4 regions of the Vibrio sp. 1288 genome follow, and region 3 is predicted to be linked to each of the others. Evidence: predicted binding sites of a transcription regulator. Region 3 holds the regulator's gene; each other region holds the start of a gene.
What was found. Region 3 encodes CRP, which controls carbon source genes, mostly activating them, when cyclic AMP is high. Its sites were predicted from a motif close to TGTGANNNNNNTCACA; they were not measured.
Positions count from the first base shown of each region.

Region 1: a site for CRP is predicted at 2,192-2,207, ahead of cytR (DNA-binding transcriptional regulator CytR). Genes of this name have one in related genera too.
Region 2: a site for CRP is predicted at 1,804-1,819, ahead of R8O11_RS05895 (NupC/NupG family nucleoside CNT transporter). Genes of this name have one in related genera too.
Region 4: a site for CRP is predicted at 1,117-1,132, ahead of udp (uridine phosphorylase). Genes of this name have one in related genera too.

Region 1 is NZ_JAWPOX010000001.1:291,931-296,000, reverse strand. Features, by position in the region: gene hslV (ATP-dependent protease subunit HslV) at 1-25, opposite strand, end outside; gene ftsN (cell division protein FtsN) at 140-688, opposite strand; gene cytR (DNA-binding transcriptional regulator CytR) at 911-1,939, opposite strand; gene priA (primosomal protein N') at 2,242-4,070, opposite strand, start outside.
Region 2 is NZ_JAWPOX010000005.1:130,066-134,135, forward strand. Features, by position in the region: gene R8O11_RS05890 (DUF3541 domain-containing protein) at 1-469, shown strand, start outside; gene R8O11_RS05895 (NupC/NupG family nucleoside CNT transporter) at 524-1,732, opposite strand; tRNA gene R8O11_RS05900 (tRNA-Leu) at 2,294-2,377, shown strand; gene R8O11_RS05905 (DUF2913 family protein) at 2,410-3,021, shown strand; gene R8O11_RS05910 (tryptophanase) at 3,100-4,070, opposite strand, start outside.
Region 3 is NZ_JAWPOX010000043.1:15,518-19,587, reverse strand. Features, by position in the region: gene astD (succinylglutamate-semialdehyde dehydrogenase) at 1-631, shown strand, start outside; gene R8O11_RS21950 (DUF1338 domain-containing protein) at 880-1,671, shown strand; gene crp (cAMP-activated global transcriptional regulator CRP) at 1,808-2,440, opposite strand; gene R8O11_RS21940 (phosphoribulokinase) at 2,681-3,550, opposite strand; gene R8O11_RS21935 (YheU family protein) at 3,676-3,888, opposite strand; gene R8O11_RS21930 (hydrolase) at 3,922-4,070, opposite strand, start outside.
Region 4 is NZ_JAWPOX010000025.1:53,232-57,301, forward strand. Features, by position in the region: gene R8O11_RS17530 (zinc/cadmium/mercury/lead-transporting ATPase) at 1-913, shown strand, start outside; gene udp (uridine phosphorylase) at 1,228-1,986, shown strand; gene R8O11_RS17540 (DUF1887 family protein) at 2,144-3,304, opposite strand; gene R8O11_RS17545 (methyl-accepting chemotaxis protein) at 3,468-4,070, opposite strand, start outside.

The DNA of each region.
Region 1 (4,070 bases), on a different contig from region 3:
GACGTACAGATACAATGGTAGTCACAGTCGACCTCTTGATTATTTCTCTTTGGATTTAATTCAGTATATGGGGGAGGAGAAATGGGGATTCAAGGGGCAAAAAGAAAGGCCCTAGGATCTTAGCTCCTAGGGCCTGAGTTTAAAGATTTTCTTTCCAAATCGCGCACGGCTCGATTTTCGCGCGTTGCAGTTTATGACGGTCACGTTCTGCATCACGTTTGAACTTATACGGACCTAGTACCACGCGATACCATGAACTGCCTTCTTTCTTACGAATCTTGCTCGACATCCCTTGGAATGCGATTGCAAGCTTGCGCTCTTCTGCTTGTGCCTGGGTTTTGTACGCGCCACACTGCATGATGTAAGGAATTTTAGAAACTTCAATTTCTTTGGCCACAACTTCAACTTCACGTTTCGGTAGTGACTCAACATATTCCCATTTTTCTTCTGGTGGTGGCGGCAAATCTTTTTTCGGTTTTGGTTTACTTACAGTGGTTGTTGGCTGTTTCACTACAGGCTGTTTAGGTTCTGGATCGCTACTCAAAAGGTAAAGACCATAGCCAAAACTACCCACTAGCAAGATAGCGAGCAGACCACTACGCCAAGGCTTTTTTCTTATCGGCGGCTGTTTTTTTGTCGACTTTTTTGGGGCGCCTCGCCCCCGTCTTACATAATCTCTATTTGCCACGGTTATTTCTGGTCATCAAGGATTCTTGCAAATATGTTAATCCAGAACGAGTTGAGAAAACACCCTATTGATAGAATCTTGATAGCTAAAGCGCGACAACGCCCGAGTATAGGGGTGTGTTTCAGTTCTCGCTTATATTTATTCAGGGATACACAAAAAGCAGGAGGGTAAATAAAAAGCGGCGCCTTAGCACCGCTTTAGGGATGAATACTAATCTTTAGGTTAAGGGCGCTGTGGTGGCGCTGCACTTCCGCGAATGACGAGATTAGTTTCAAGCAGACGCGAGCCTGAATGCACGTCGTGGCCTTTTAACATCTCGAGCATCATTAGCATTGCTTGTCGACCAATCTCATAGCGAGGCTGAGAGATAGTGGTCAACGGTGGATCGCAGTACTGAGCGAAGTTAATGTCATCAAAGCCCACAACAGAGAGATCTTGCGGGACTCGTAAGCCAAGCTTTTTCGCTTCTTGAATTGCGCCGATGGCCATTGTGTCACAGTGACAGAAAATAGCCGTTGGTGGCTCTGGCAATTCGAGCAGTTTACGAACGGCTTTTGCTCCGCCATCAAAAGAGAATTCAGTAATGACACTATATTGTGGATCTTTATTGATGCCGGCACGGCGCAGGGCTTGTTGGTAGCCTTGTTGGCGGAACTGACACAATATTGCTGTATCTGGTCCAGAGATTTGAGCAATGCTTTTATGACCTAATTGGGTCAGGTAATTCACCGCTTCAAATGCTGAGGTCAGGTTGTCAATATGTACTGTCGGAAGCTCGAGTTCAGGCGCAAATTCACACGCCATTACCATCGGAGGTAAGTTCTTTTGTTCTGGCTTACTGACATCGAATGGTAGATCTGTACCAAGCAGTAGCATTCCATCTGCCTGCTTAGTAAATACGAGATTAACGAAAGAGCTTTCGCGTTTCTTCTGTTGTCCGCTATCGCCCAGAAGGACTAGATAGCCATGTTCCATGGCTGCATCTTCAATACCGCGAATAATTTCAGAAAAATAAGGATCACAGATGTCGGGAACGATAGTAACAATGGTTTTTGATTCGTTTCTACGTAAGTTACGCGCTAATGAGTTTGGAGAATAACCCGCTTCAAGTACGGCATCTTCTACTCTCTTTCTTGTAGAAGAAGAGACCTTCTCTGGATTCATTAAGGCTCGAGATACCGTAGCCGTAGACACTCCCGCAAGCTGGGCAACATCCTTCATTGTCGCCATAGTTTTTAACCTCTCATTTATTTTTTGCCAAGGTGACGTTATTCCGGTTTGAAATCAGAGTAATCAACCGAGTTAGAGCTGTGTTTGCTCTTCGCTCAGTTCGTGTTAACGAGTGGGAAAATGGATTCTTCACCGCGATACCAATTTATGGGAATAGTCATTGTTTTAATTTAAGCCTGTGCAAACAAGTCACTTTAGACTTTTCTAATTTGGATAGTCTATTCATTTCTAAAGTGAAAGTTACGGTCTGTTTAACAAAAACTGTAATCTTGGTGTGATTCTGGTCACATTAAATGGTAATTCATTACATAGTTAAACGTTTGCTAGCTGAGATCTTGTGGTTCTATGTCTAAATTCCAGCGTACTTTCTTAGCATTTGGCAACAACTCAATAGCAGGTTTGGCACTGGTTAATAACTTTTGCATCAATGAACGATGCTGAGTTTGCAGTAATAGTTGCCAACGGTATTTACCAGCCCGCTTGGCCAAAGGTGAAGGAGTAGGGCCTAACACCATGCAGGAATCATCGAACAGAGGGTGTGACTCTAACGTAAAGCGAACCTGACGCAGGAAGTCTTCAACTACCTCACTTTGGTTCGCCTCTGCTTTAAACAGAGTCAAGAAACTATAAGGCGGAAGCTGAGCCAGTTTGCGTTCTTCCAGAGCCGTCATAGCAAAGTGGCGATAGTCTTTTTGAAGCAGGGCCTGCAGCAAGCTGTGCTCAGGATGGTGGGTTTGTAGGATAACCTCGCCAGGTTTACTTGCGCGGCCGGCACGACCTGCGACCTGAATAAACAACTGCGCTAGTCGCTCGGAAGCGCGGAAGTCACTACTATAAAGAGAGCCATCAACATCCAAAAGAGCAACGAGCGTTACATTTGGAAAATGGTGCCCCTTAGCCAGCATTTGGGTGCCAATCAGAATTTGATGTTCACCTTTACGAATCGATTCAAGGGCATCTTCCAAACTACCTTTGCGACGTGTGCTGTCTCTGTCGATGCGAATGGCGTTGTATTCTGGAAATAACTGAGCCAATTGTTGTTCGAGTTGTTCCGTTCCTACGCCGACGGTAACCAATTGGGTTGAACCACACCCCTGACATTGATGAATCACCGGTTGTTGTGAGCCGCAGTGATGGCAGCGTATTTCGTTGCTGTAATGGTGGAACGTATAGTACGCATCACAGCGTTTACATTCTGCAATCCAACCGCATTCATGGCACATCAAAGCGGGCGAAAAGCCTCGACGGTTAAGAAACAACATTACTTGATTGCCCGCTTTTAAATGCTTGCGCATTTCGGCAATCAGTTGGGCAGATAAGCCACTTTCTAAATACTGACCTTTTACATCTAACACTTTATTGGTGGTTGGTACGGCAGAGCCAGCTCGTTGGGTTAGTGTTAAATGGTGATATTTACCAGACAGCGCATTATGCAAAGTTTCTAATGCTGGCGTCGCTGAGCCGAGGATAATCGGTACTTGCTCTTTATGGGCGCGCATTACAGCAACATCGCGTGCATGATAACGCAAGCTATCTTGTTGTTTGTAAGAGGTGTCATGCTCCTCGTCCACAATGATAATCCCGAGATCAGCAAAAGGCGCGAGTAGGGCAGAGCGTGTGCCGATAATGATTCCGGCCGCTTTGTCGCGTGCAGAAAGCCACGCATTCAGACGCTCCGTCTCGTTTAACCCGGAGTGGATGACGTCAACTGGCACATTAAAACGGTGTTTAAAGCGGTTGATGGTTTGGGGCGTTAAGCCAATCTCTGGTACTAAAACCAAGGCTTGTTTCCCTTGCTCTAAAACTGGCTTGATAAGGTTTAAGTAAACTTCGGTTTTACCAGAGCCAGTTACTCCCTCTAATAAATAGCAAGCAAAGCCTGTTTGGCTATTTACACTCGCAATAGCCAGCGCTTGTTCGTGGTTGAGCTTTGGCTTTTCGACGTCGCATTCAACGTGCTGTCCCCACTGGGTGATTACAGGCTTCTTCTCGATACGTTCAATCCAGCCTTTCTCTTCTAAAGACTTTAGTACTGTTGAGGCTATCTCTTGGTCGACAAATTCCTGGTGAGGCAAAGCGCCGTTAACCAACATTTGCAAGACCTTCTGTTGTTTGACCGATCGACGATCAAGCCCTTGCATCAGCTTGTCTT
Region 2 (4,070 bases), on a different contig from region 3:
CCGTGACACCTACCCCGACGATAAAGATAAGATGCTTTCAGCTCAGCAGTATTGGAACAAACTCTATGGGATGACGCACATCATCTTTGCCGATTCACAGTATTATCAGGAGCGAGTAAGCGAGAAGAAACACCAATGGATTTATGATTACTTTCGCAACAATATCGACACTATCCTACTGCGCGCCAAAGAAGACGTGATTGCGGAAGTCGGCATTTCGTTTTTGTTAGCAGGCTTGGACCATGATCCGGTCGTAAAGAAAACCCGCCAAGCCATTCGTCACGCAATCAACGCAGAAAAAGGGATGATTCCGTCGGTCGACGGTAACTTTGATCTCAAGTACGGCGAACACCGTAACGTGCTAGCCATCATGCTGCTCGATTGGAAAGGGGTACATAAAGCGCCAACTTATCAAGAGCACCCAGAGGCTTTTAAATCGATACCTTACGGCTTAATGCCCAAGCCTTAGAAATAACAAAACCCGCCATTTAGGCGGGTTTTTAGTGTGTATCTTCAATCTAAATTAGAGAGAGATAAAAATGCCCGCTAAGCACGCACTCATCAGGTTAGCGAGTGTACCAGCAGCAACCGCTTTTAGGCCTAGACTTGCAACATCTTTGCGGCGCTCAGGTGCCATCACGCCGATAGAACCCAACTGAATCGCAATTGAGCCAATGTTCGCAAAACCACACAACGCAAAAGTGATAATAATTTGAGTATGCTCAGACAGTGTCGCTTTGTGCTGCACAAAATCGATAAACGCAACAAACTCATTCATCACCACTTTCTGACCAATGTATGAACCCGCAGCTAGGATTTCGTGGCTTGGCACACCAATCAACCATGCGAGAGGTGCAAACAAATAACCAAAAATCGCTTGTAGCGTTACGCCAGAGAAACCAAGTATCTCACCCAAGTTTTCTAGCCCCGTGTTCACCATCGCGATAACACTCACGAAAGCGATAAGCATGGTACCAACAGCAACAGCAACTTTCATACCGCCCATAGCACCGCTTGCTAGCGCATCAATTACGTTGCTTTCTTCTGATTTATCTAGCTCAATATTGTTGTAATCGCTTGGCGTTTGACGCTCAGGAACGATAATTTTTGCCATCATCAAACTACCTGGCGCTGCCATAAAGCTTGCCGCGATCAAGTATTTGAGGTCGACACCCAAACCAGCATAACCACCAAGCACACTGCCCGCCACTGAAGCCATACCACCAGCCATCACGGCAAACAGTTCAGAGCGAGTCATGTTAGAAAGAAATGGACGAATAAGAAGTGGTGACTCGCCTTGAGATAAGAAGATGTTCCCTGTTGCAACCAAAGACTCTGCTTTACTCGTACCCAAGAACTTCTGGATAGCGCCGCCAATAAATTGAATCACTTTTTGCATAATGCCCAAATAGTAAAGGGCGGAGATAAGAGCACTGAAGAAGATGATGATAGGAAGGACACGAATAGCGAAGATAAAGCCAGAAGAAGCGAGGTCACCAAAGAGGAATTTAATCCCTTCATCAGCAAAGCTGAGTAGCCCCGCGACCCCATTACTTAAACTCGCCAGCGCCGCTTGACCCAACGGGAAATAGAGCACCAAAGCAGCAAACCCCATTTGTAGCATCAAGGCGCGAGATACAGTTTTCCAATTAATGGAAGAACGACCCTCAGAAAGTAGGAAAGCACAACCTAGCAGTGCAACAATACCAAATAGACTAAATAGAACACTCATGAGCTGGACCTACTAAACGTTGAAAAAGAAAAAAGAGCCAAAGGAATTGGCAGAAGAAAGGGACAACGCAGCGAGTGATAACTCACTTTTAGATCCAGAATGTAGACAGAACGAATAGTTCGACATCTTATTTTTACCTTATACAAGCAATTGAACGTAGCTGGTCCGGTCCGTGGGGTCATTCACTGCTGGCGAGCATGTTGCTTGGCCTGCTCCATGTGACGGCTTGTATGGGTAAGGGTCTTGAACAACTAAACCCTAATTCCCGCTTAAACGGGACGCAAGTATAGCCAACAAAAAGAGATATTCATCACATTTATTTACGCAAACGTTCAAGCGTTCAAAATTTAGGCAAAAGTACTCTTTTGTCGTCATACTATTAATAAAAGTAAGGGTATAAGGATAGGCGTTGATGGTAAAAAACATAAAAGTGACCAATAAATATGCAATCAAACTCGAAAGAGCCAAAATTCGTCATTTTGCTCTCGCCAACAGGTGGATTTTGGTTATACAATTCGCGTTGCTTCTTTCGAGGCCTCTGAGTATTCAGAGCATCATGATGCCGAGATGGTGAAATTGGTAGACACGCTAGCATGAGGTGCTAGTGCCTTTGGTGTGAGGGTTCGAGTCCCTCTCTCGGCACCATTATCCTTCTTCCCTAATTTTGTTCGAGTGTAATGCAAAGTTCTAAGCAGGCAAGACAGTCTACAGATGCTAATCAACTTCTGAGTGAGCTTGCGGTTCACGCTTTATTACACCTGCACTTTAAAATTCACGCGTCCTCGCATGGCCTCTCCCTTAAAGAACGTAATGACTTACTTCAGAAATGGCTGAAACCAAAACTGAAGAGTAATCGCTATAAGCTGATTAAAAAGCCGTTAAAATCTTTGACTCAGCAGGCAAAAGGTGAGAACGGAAATCTGGAAGCATTACTCGAGCGCTGCGTCGGTGCAGACAAACCCAGCAACCCTCAACCCGATCTAGATAGCTACTTGCTGCTGATCAACGAGATTGAGAAGAAACTGGGGACTACCGTGTTATTATCGCGACCGGAAGACGTCGACTTATCTCACGACCAACACGGCTGTTTGCTGTGTGTGCTTTCGGAGAACTTAAATCAGCACTTTGATGGCAATAACGCCCTAATCGCTCCTATTTCGATGCTGTTCCGCGGACCAATGAGTCAACGCTCACTTTTCCTTGGCAGCATTTACGCCAGTGGTACCTTCAATTATGAAGTGCAGTATCAAGACGACCAGTTCGTTCGCATCACGTTAGAGTTAGCCTAACTGTAACGCTAAGAAATAAACGAATCGAAAAAGGCCGCGAAACTCGCGGCCTTTTGATTATCTAGATTTAAACTTGAGTTAATCGATCTCTTTAAATCGAGCAGTAAAGTGGCGCAGCACTGGTGGCTCGTACTCGAAAGTGAGCCCTTTTAACTCATGTGCACGATTTTTCAGTTCGATAATCGCATCCGCAATGTAATCCATATGATCGTTTGTGTAGACACGACGTGGAATGGTCAAACGCATCAACTCAAGCTCTGACGCTTTTTGTTTACCCGTTTCCGGATCTCGACCAAGCAGCAACGATCCTATCTCTACTGCTCGAATACCCGCTTCCAAGTACAAAGCATTACACAATACTTGCGCAGGAAACTGATCAGCTGGAATATGTGGCAAAATCTTAGCGGCATCCACAAACACCGCATGACCACCCGTTGGGTATTGAATCGGAATACCGCCTTCACGTAAGCGCTCACCTAAGTATTGAACTTGGCTAATTCTATAGTGAAGAAAATCCTCATCCGCGGCTTCATACAAACCGCGAGCGAGCGCTTCCATATCACGCCCAGCCATGCCGCCGTATGTTACAAATCCTTCCATGGGTACGCAGCGCGTCTGCACCGCCTGGAACAACTCCTTATGATCACGAATACAACACATGCCACCAATGTTTACCATCGGGTCTTTCTTAGCTGACATGGTGAGCATATCACCGTACTGGTACATCTCACGGATGATTTCCAGAATCGATTTATTCTCGTAACCCGCTTCACGCTGCTTGATAAAGTAGGCGTTCTCACAGTAACGAGCCGAGTCAATCACCACTGGAATATCGTACTTGGTTGCAATCTCGTACACACTGCGCATGTTTTCCATCGACACAGGCTGACCACCGGAGCTATTACAAGTAATCGTGGTGATAATTGCACAGATGTTATGCGAACCGTGCGCTTCAATTGTTGCCACCAGTTTATCGATATCAAAATTGCCCTTCCAATCATAAGACGTAGTGGTGTCGAATGCTTCTTCCGTTACCACGTTAATCGCTT
Region 3 (4,070 bases):
GCGTTGTACGTGTGCTCGTCGTTTGTATGTGCCATTGGGTGAAAAAGGCGATGCGCTTATCACCAAACTCGTTGAAGCGACACGCAATATTCGCGTAGACCAACCATTTGCAGAACCTGCGCCATTTATGGGACCGCAAATTTCGGTCGCGGCAGCCAAGTTTATTCTTGATGCACAAGCTAATCTACAGTCTCTTGGCGGTGAAAGCTTGATTGAAGCGAAAGCAGGAGAGGCGGCGTTTGTTTCTCCTGGTATCATTGATGTAACGAACATTGCTGAGTTACCAGATGAAGAATACTTCGGCCCACTTCTGCAAGTGGTGCGCTACGAAGGATTAGACAAAGCCGTGGCGCTAGCAAACGATACGCGCTTTGGCTTATCTGCTGGTTTGGTTTCAACCGACGACCAAGAATGGGAATACTTCGTTGACCACATTCGTGCAGGAATCGTGAACCGTAACCGCCAGCTTACTGGTGCAAGCGGTGATGCGCCATTTGGTGGTCCGGGGGCGTCGGGTAACTTGCGCCCAAGCGCTTACTACGCAGCAGATTACTGTGCGTACCCAATGGCATCAATGGAAGGTCAAGAAACTGTCTTGCCTGCAACATTGAGTCCAGGTGTAGTGCTATAAGTTTTAATAATAGAGTCGCAACTATGCATTGCGGCTCACCTTGCCGGCGCATCATTTAGGTATGGGTTGTAGTGATCGTTGGCAGAACACGAAAAGTGAGCAAAGACTCGGAAAAGCGTGTTGACTGACTGGCATTTACCGTCACAGGTTGATGGTTGCTCGTTCATTATTCTGGACAACTTTTGTTGTGAACGAGCAGCCAACTTCCGCTTACCTTTAAACTCTACATCTCGTAACAAGGAGTCGTTATGACGCCCGATGTGTTATTTGAATCGCTATGGCAAGATTACATTCAACGTCTTTGCCCTTCGGCGGCTAAAGTGCATCAGCTGCTTCAAGAAGATGAGCCTCTGATTAATGATCATATAGCTTTACGTACCTTCAATATCGCGCCTCTTGGTATTGAAACTCTAGCTAAGCCATTTGTAGCTATTGGTTACAAGGCGTGTGGTGATTACGTTTTCGAAAGCAAAAAGCTGGTTGCTAAGCACTATGAGCACCCAGATCCGAAGCAACCTAAAGTATTTATTAGTGAGCTAAAAGTTGAAGAGTGCTCGCCTGAGCTACAAGAGATTGTGAAAAATTTGGTGGCACAAGTCGATGCTGACAAGCTGAACGATAGCGCATTCTTACATGGTGGACGCTTGTGGGATTTAAGCTTTGCTGATTACCAAACGTTGGCTAAAGAAAGTGAGTACGCATCTTGGCTTGCGGCGCATGGTTACGGAGCAAACCACTTCACGGTGAGCGTTAACCAACTCAATGAATATGAAGAAGTGAAGCAGGTAAACGATCATCTGCGTACCGCTGGGTTTACCATTAATGAAAATGGTGGTGAAGTGAAGGGCACTCCTGAGGTGTTGCTAGAGCAGTCATCGACCATGGCAGATAAAGTAGCGGTTCGTTTTAGCGAAGGCACTGAAATTATCCCTGGCGGGTTTTATGAATTTGCTAAGCGCTATCCGATGGAAAATGGTGATTTGTACCCAGGTTTCGTGGCCGCTTCAGCTGACAAAATCTTTGAAAGTACGAATGGCTAAGTTTTAGGGTTAACCTGTTAAGCTTACTCATTAGTGTTCGCTGCACCCTATCTTATTTGGTCATGAGTAAATAAAAAGCCACCAATGTTGCCATTGGTGGCTTTTATAATTTTGTTCGTGTCACTCTAGTTTGAGATTAACGAGTACCGTAAACCACGATGGTTTTACCGTGAGCAGAGATTAGGTTCTGCTCTTCTAGCATCTTCAAAATACGACCTACTGTCTCACGAGAACAGCCAACAATTTGACCGATTTCTTGACGAGTGATCTTGATTTGCATGCCGTCTGGGTGAGTCATTGCGTCTGGTTGTTTTGCAAGGTTCAGAAGCGTCTGAGCGATACGACCAGTTACGTCTAGGAACGCCAGGTCACCCACTTTTTGGCTAGTTACTTGAAGACGACGAGCCATCTGCGCAGAAAGACGCATTAGGATGTCTGGGTTTACTTGGATAAGCTGACGGAACTTCTTGAAAGAAATTTCAGCAACTTCACAAGGAGATTTAGCACGAACCCAAGCTGTGCGCTCTTGGTCTTCCTCGAATAGACCAAGTTCACCAATAAAGTCTCCTTGGTTTAGGTAAGAAAGGATCATCTCCTTACCTTCTTCGTCTTTGATAAGAACCGCAACAGAACCTTTAACGATGTAGTACAAAGTTTCTGCCTTTTCGCCCGCGTGAATTAGCGTGCTCTTTGAAGGGTACTTATGAATATGACAGTGTGAAAGAAACCACTCTAATGTTGGGTCGGTTTGAGGTTTACCTAGAACCATAATATCTCACTTCCTCTGCAGGGTACGCTTGCGCTATCCATATTTTAGCTAAGCCTGAATTAGGCCTACTAGAATAAGAGCACTTTTTATATGCTGCAAGCTCTCTTGTGTTTCGGTAAGAAATAGTATCCTTTTTCGAAAACGATTTCTTGATTTTAATCGTGCCATGATTGAGATTTTGTAAGCAAAACTGTGCACATGATCACGGTATGAAAAGTAAACATCTTCGCAGGCAGGTTTTTAGCCAATTTTCCCTGTTTCGATGAGCTGTTGTAGGATAGGCCGAACTATGAGCTCCATTGCAAAGCTCATCTTACCGCCGGGTACGACAATCGTGTTGTGGCGTGACATGAATGAGCCATCAATCATGGCCAGCAGATATGGGAAGTCGACATTCTTGATACCGCGTAGGCGAATCACCACAAAACTCTCATCCAAACTAGGGATGCCTTTTGCATTAAGTGGGTTGGAAGTATCAACGGTCGGTACGCGCTGGAAGTTGATGTGAGTACGAGAAAACTGCGGAGTGATATAGTTGAGGTAATCGTCCATGGATCGCACGATTGAGTCCATTACCGCTTCACGCGAATGGCCGCGATCGCGAGTGTCACGTACGAATTTTTGTATCCACTCTAAGTTCACAATCGGCACCATGCCAATTAAGAAATCCACATGTTGAGCAACATTAACATCGCCATCGACCACGCCACCATGTAACCCTTCATAAAACAGCACGTCGCTGTTTTCGGGTAAGTCTTGCCACGGTGTAAACGTGCCTGGCATTTGATTGTAGGGAACCGCTTCGTCAAACGTGTGCAGATAACGGCGCACGCTGCCAGTGCCGTCATGCCCGAACTTACGGAAAAACTCTTCTAATCCCGGGAAGTCATTAGCTTGTGGGCCAAAGTAGCTAATGTGTCGACCTTGCTCGCGGGCTTTGCGAATTTCGATGTCCATTTCTGGGCGAGTAAAGCGATGGAAGCTATCGCCTTCAACCCATGCGGGTTTAACGTTCATCATATTGAACATTTTACGGAAGGCTTCAGATGTAGTGGTCGTGCCGGCACCGGACGAACCAGTAACCGCAATAATTGGGTGTTTAGCTGACATGACAAACCTTGTCGAAAATTACTTACCTGTAATGTGCAGTAGAGTTACTACTGCACGGTCGATATCCCACTATAGCACGTAACAATACCTTGTCATCGAGTGGGATACGGTAAAATGTGAAGGGTCTAAAATTTTGTTTTATGTTGAATATCGACGGTTTCGTGTAGCTCAGAGAACACGATAACCGCTTCACCTTTTTCCAATTGAGCTTTAACTTGATCAATTTTGTCTTGCAAAGAAACCTCGACGGTTCCGTAATCCGTTCCTTCGCGTAAGACGAATTCACGAATTAAGTTTTCCAATGTTTCCGGCGCAATGTCTTGCCATGGAATGATCATAAATACCTCTAACTTTTATGATGAGCGGCTAGTTTACTGCGTTCGTTGCTTGGATACAGCAGAAAGGTAATCTGCGGCGATACTTTCGTAATACGCAGGCAGCGCTTCCTCCAACCAAAACTTAGGTTTTAACGCCGTTCCTGTCAGGAAGCCAACATGGCCACCGTGCTCAAAGAGACGGT
Region 4 (4,070 bases), on a different contig from region 3:
TAAAACTGGGACACTGACGCAAGGTAAACCAGAAGTGACTGATGTCTTTGCTTTTGATATGGATGAAGACAAGTTACTTAGCCTAACTGCGTCAATCGAGGTTGGTTCAAGTCATCCTCTAGCGGTTTCTTTAGTTACCAAAGTGCAAGAGCAGGGGCTTACTATTCCTGAAGCGTTGGATAAAACCGCGCAAGTAGGCTCTGGTGTCACTGGTTACGTCGATGGAAAAATGGTCCAAGTGGTCACGCCTTCAAAGGCAGACTTTCCACTTTCTCAAGAAGCCATAGAGCAAGTAGTTACGTTGGAACAACAAGGTAAAACGGTTGTCATTGTTCGTTACGATGACGAGGTCATTGGCGTGATCGCATGGCAAGATACATTGCGCTCAGATGCCCAGCAAGCCATCGCAATGTTGAAGGAACTTGGGGTCACGTCGGTGATGCTAACGGGTGACAACCCGAGAAGTGCAGAAGCAATGGCAAATAGAATAGGCTTGGATTATAAAGCGAGTTTGTTACCTGCAGACAAGGTGCATTACGTCGAGAAGCTATCACAACAACATACCGTTGCGATGGTGGGAGACGGTATCAATGATGCTCCAGCCATGAAAGCTTCGAGTATCGGCATTGCGATGGGAGGCGGTACGGATGTTGCGCTCGAGACTGCTGATGCGGCGTTAACACACAACCGTTTGATTGAGCTACCTGCCATGATAGAACTGTCGCGCGCGACGCTAAGTAACATTCGTCAGAATGTCGCGTTAGCGCTAGGTTTGAAAGGTGTATTCTTAGTGACAAGTTTACTTGGTGTTACTGGGTTGTGGGTTGCTGTATTAGCCGACAGTGGTGCAACAGCACTGGTGACATTGAATGCGTTGAGATTACTTCGTTTTGAGTCCAAGCAGATCAAATAACTGACCTAACCATTGATCCCACTCATTAATAGCCCGAGGCATTCGTGTATCGGGCTTTTTTTAACCGTATTCACCTGATGCGATCAGACGTTTTTCTCGTCCTTGAAATCACGCATTGCTATGCAACAAAATGATCTAATGCCCCTTAAAGTGTGATCAATACCAGTTTTGTTTGAAATTTCATTTTCATTACATTTTATCATTGTGATTGTGATCACTCTATGTTGGTGAAAGGTTCGCTACAGTGCATCTGTACCCAATAACTGATTAATGAGCTTATTGTTCATAAAATAAGCCACAATAAGGAGCGACTTATGTCTCAAGCTGTATTCCATTTAGGTGTTACTGAAGCTGATCTTAATGGTGCGACTCTAGCGATCATTCCTGGTGACCCAGCGCGTGTTCAAAAAATCGCAGAACAAATGGAAAATCCAGTATTTCTAGCAAGCCATCGTGAATACACGCTATACCGTGCAGAGCTAGACGGTAAACCTGTTGTGGTTTGTTCTACAGGTATTGGTGGTCCTTCTACCTCTATCGCAGTTGAGGAATTGGCACAGCTTGGTGTTCGCACTTTCCTACGTGTTGGTACAACGGGTGCAATTCAACCGCATGTAAACGTGGGTGACATGATCGTAACGACGGGGTCAGTTCGTCTTGACGGTGCGAGCCTACACTTTGCTCCTATGGAATTCCCAGCAGTTGCTGACTTTGAAGTAGCAACCGCAATGAAAGCAGCGGTAGAAGAGTCTGGCGCTACAGTTCACATGGGTGTGACTGCATCAAGCGACACGTTCTACCCTGGTCAAGAACGTTACGATACGTTCTCTGGTCGTGTTGTTAAGCGTTTCCAAGGCTCTATGCAAGAATGGCAAGACATGGGCGTACTTAACTTCGAGATGGAGTCTGCAACACTGCTAACAATGTGTGCGAGCTCTGGTTTAAAAGCGGGTTGTGTGGCTGGTGTTATCATCAACCGTACACAAAAAGAGATTCCAGATCATTCAACTCTGAAAGAAACGGAAGCGCGTTCAATTAAAGTGGTTGTAGAAGCAGCGCGTAAAATGCTTTAAGCCTCTATAGTTGGCATTTAAGCAAACAGAAAAAACCAGAGGCTAACCTCTGGTTTTTTTCTACTTATAGAAATGCGTACAGCTAAAATTTAGGTATAAAAAAAGCAGCATTAATGCTGCTTTTTATCGTTGTGAATTTTAGCTTTTCTTAATGGCACTATATCTCGTCTGAACCGCCCGCGTCTTTAAACCAAGCCGTTAAGTGCGTTCTTAAATCTTTAAGCTCATCAGGGCCAATCAGGGCTAGCCCTAAGTCTTCAGCACGAGTAATGTCATTGTGACGAAGAGGACGGAAGCTCACCAACATTGCGCGCGCTTGTAAGCCACCTAATAGATCGCGAAGCGATTCTAACTTATATAAAGTATCGTCGCCGTCATCTCTCATGCCTTTGGTTTTGCACTCGATGATGTGCAGCTTGTTGTTTACAACTGTTGCGACATCTAACTCATTGCGTACTTCACTTTCACCAAGTTTACGATAAACCTGAACATTTAACGATCGATCTTGAATCGTCGGCATGGTGTCTTGGATTTGCTTCACGGTGCTGTGAACCAAAGTTTCTAACCACTCACCGTTTGAAAAGCGTCGAGCATCTTCATCTGCAAACGTTAAAACGCCATTTTCATAGGTGGCGATTTCTGCTTCTACTAAATCTGAAAGCAACATGTTGAGCTCACGGTAGCCCTGCTGTTTTTCGGAGAGCTCGACATCAAGCTTTTGTTCTTTGCGGCATGTGGTTGCAAGGTAGTTAAGTGTTGCTAGACCTGGCCCAAGTTCAAGCGCATTTGAGGCCCATCGTTCACCAAGTTCATACAATTTTTTATCAAGAAGAGGTGGTAAATCAACGTGGTGAAACTCGCCGCGTGCACCAAAGATAGTGAGGTAATCTGCAATCGTAATGTGATCTTCGACTTGGGTATCTTCTTTGCCATCAGGGTATAACCAACAAAGCTTATCGCTACTAGGCTCAACCACAAAAATTGGCCAGCGATAGGTACGGAAAACTTCGTACACCGACAACAAGCGATGACGAAGACCACAGCTCGCGTTCAATTTTACATCTTCGCCGCGTTCATGGAGGTCTTTTGCCAGTTTTTGAATTGCTTGTTTGATCAGAGATGTATTAACAGCGGATGGAATTTCAAAAAATTCAGAAGTAATTTCTCGTTGATCTAAAACGGCACTCAGTCGGTCAAATATATCTAACTGGCTCTTGTCTCCGATGAAGACGATATGTGTGCTTAGCGTACGATTATCTAATAGAGGAGTGACCAATCTCACTGGGTCTTGGTCGATAATACCAACATGAACAGCCATAGATTTTCCTTTTTATGAGGCCGCTCGAAAAGAGTTGTGCAAGGGGATGAGCTGGCCTTATTAATCATATGTAGACATGGCCGACAAAAAACAAGGGCGACTTAACAAAAAGTCGCCCTTATACAGTTGATTGCACTAATTAATGCTCTTAATTATAAAGTATTTATAACTTAAAGCGGTGGACCAATTCATTTTGCTGATGAGCCAAGTGGGTCAGTGATTCACTGGTTTGTGCGATACTCGACATGGCTCGGAAACTTTCATCGGCGATGCTGTTAATATCTTCAATGCTGCGAGCAATGTCTGTTGATGTTTCACTTTGCTCTGCTGCTGCTTGTGAAATGTGCGTACTCATTTGGCTGATTTCGATGATTAGCGCCTGGATCTCTTCCATTGAGCTGTTCGCTTTTGATGCTTGCTCAACCGACATCTCCATATCGCTCATACAGCTTTGTATGACTTGGTTCGCCGATTGCGAGCTAGATTGCAGATTACTGATCATGGATTCAATTTCAGTGGTTGATTGAGTCGTTCTTGATGCGAGTACTCGTACTTCATCTGCCACTACCGCGAAGCCGCGACCTTGTTCACCAGCGCGAGCCGCTTCAATTGCCGCGTTCAATGCCAGTAGGTTGGTTTGCTCCGCAATGTTGCGGATCACATCAAGGATAGACCCAATTTGACCACTCATTTTTTGTAGCTCAGAAACTGCGGAGACCGATTCGTTCAAACGTGTTTCTAGTTGATTAATGGTTGAGATATTACT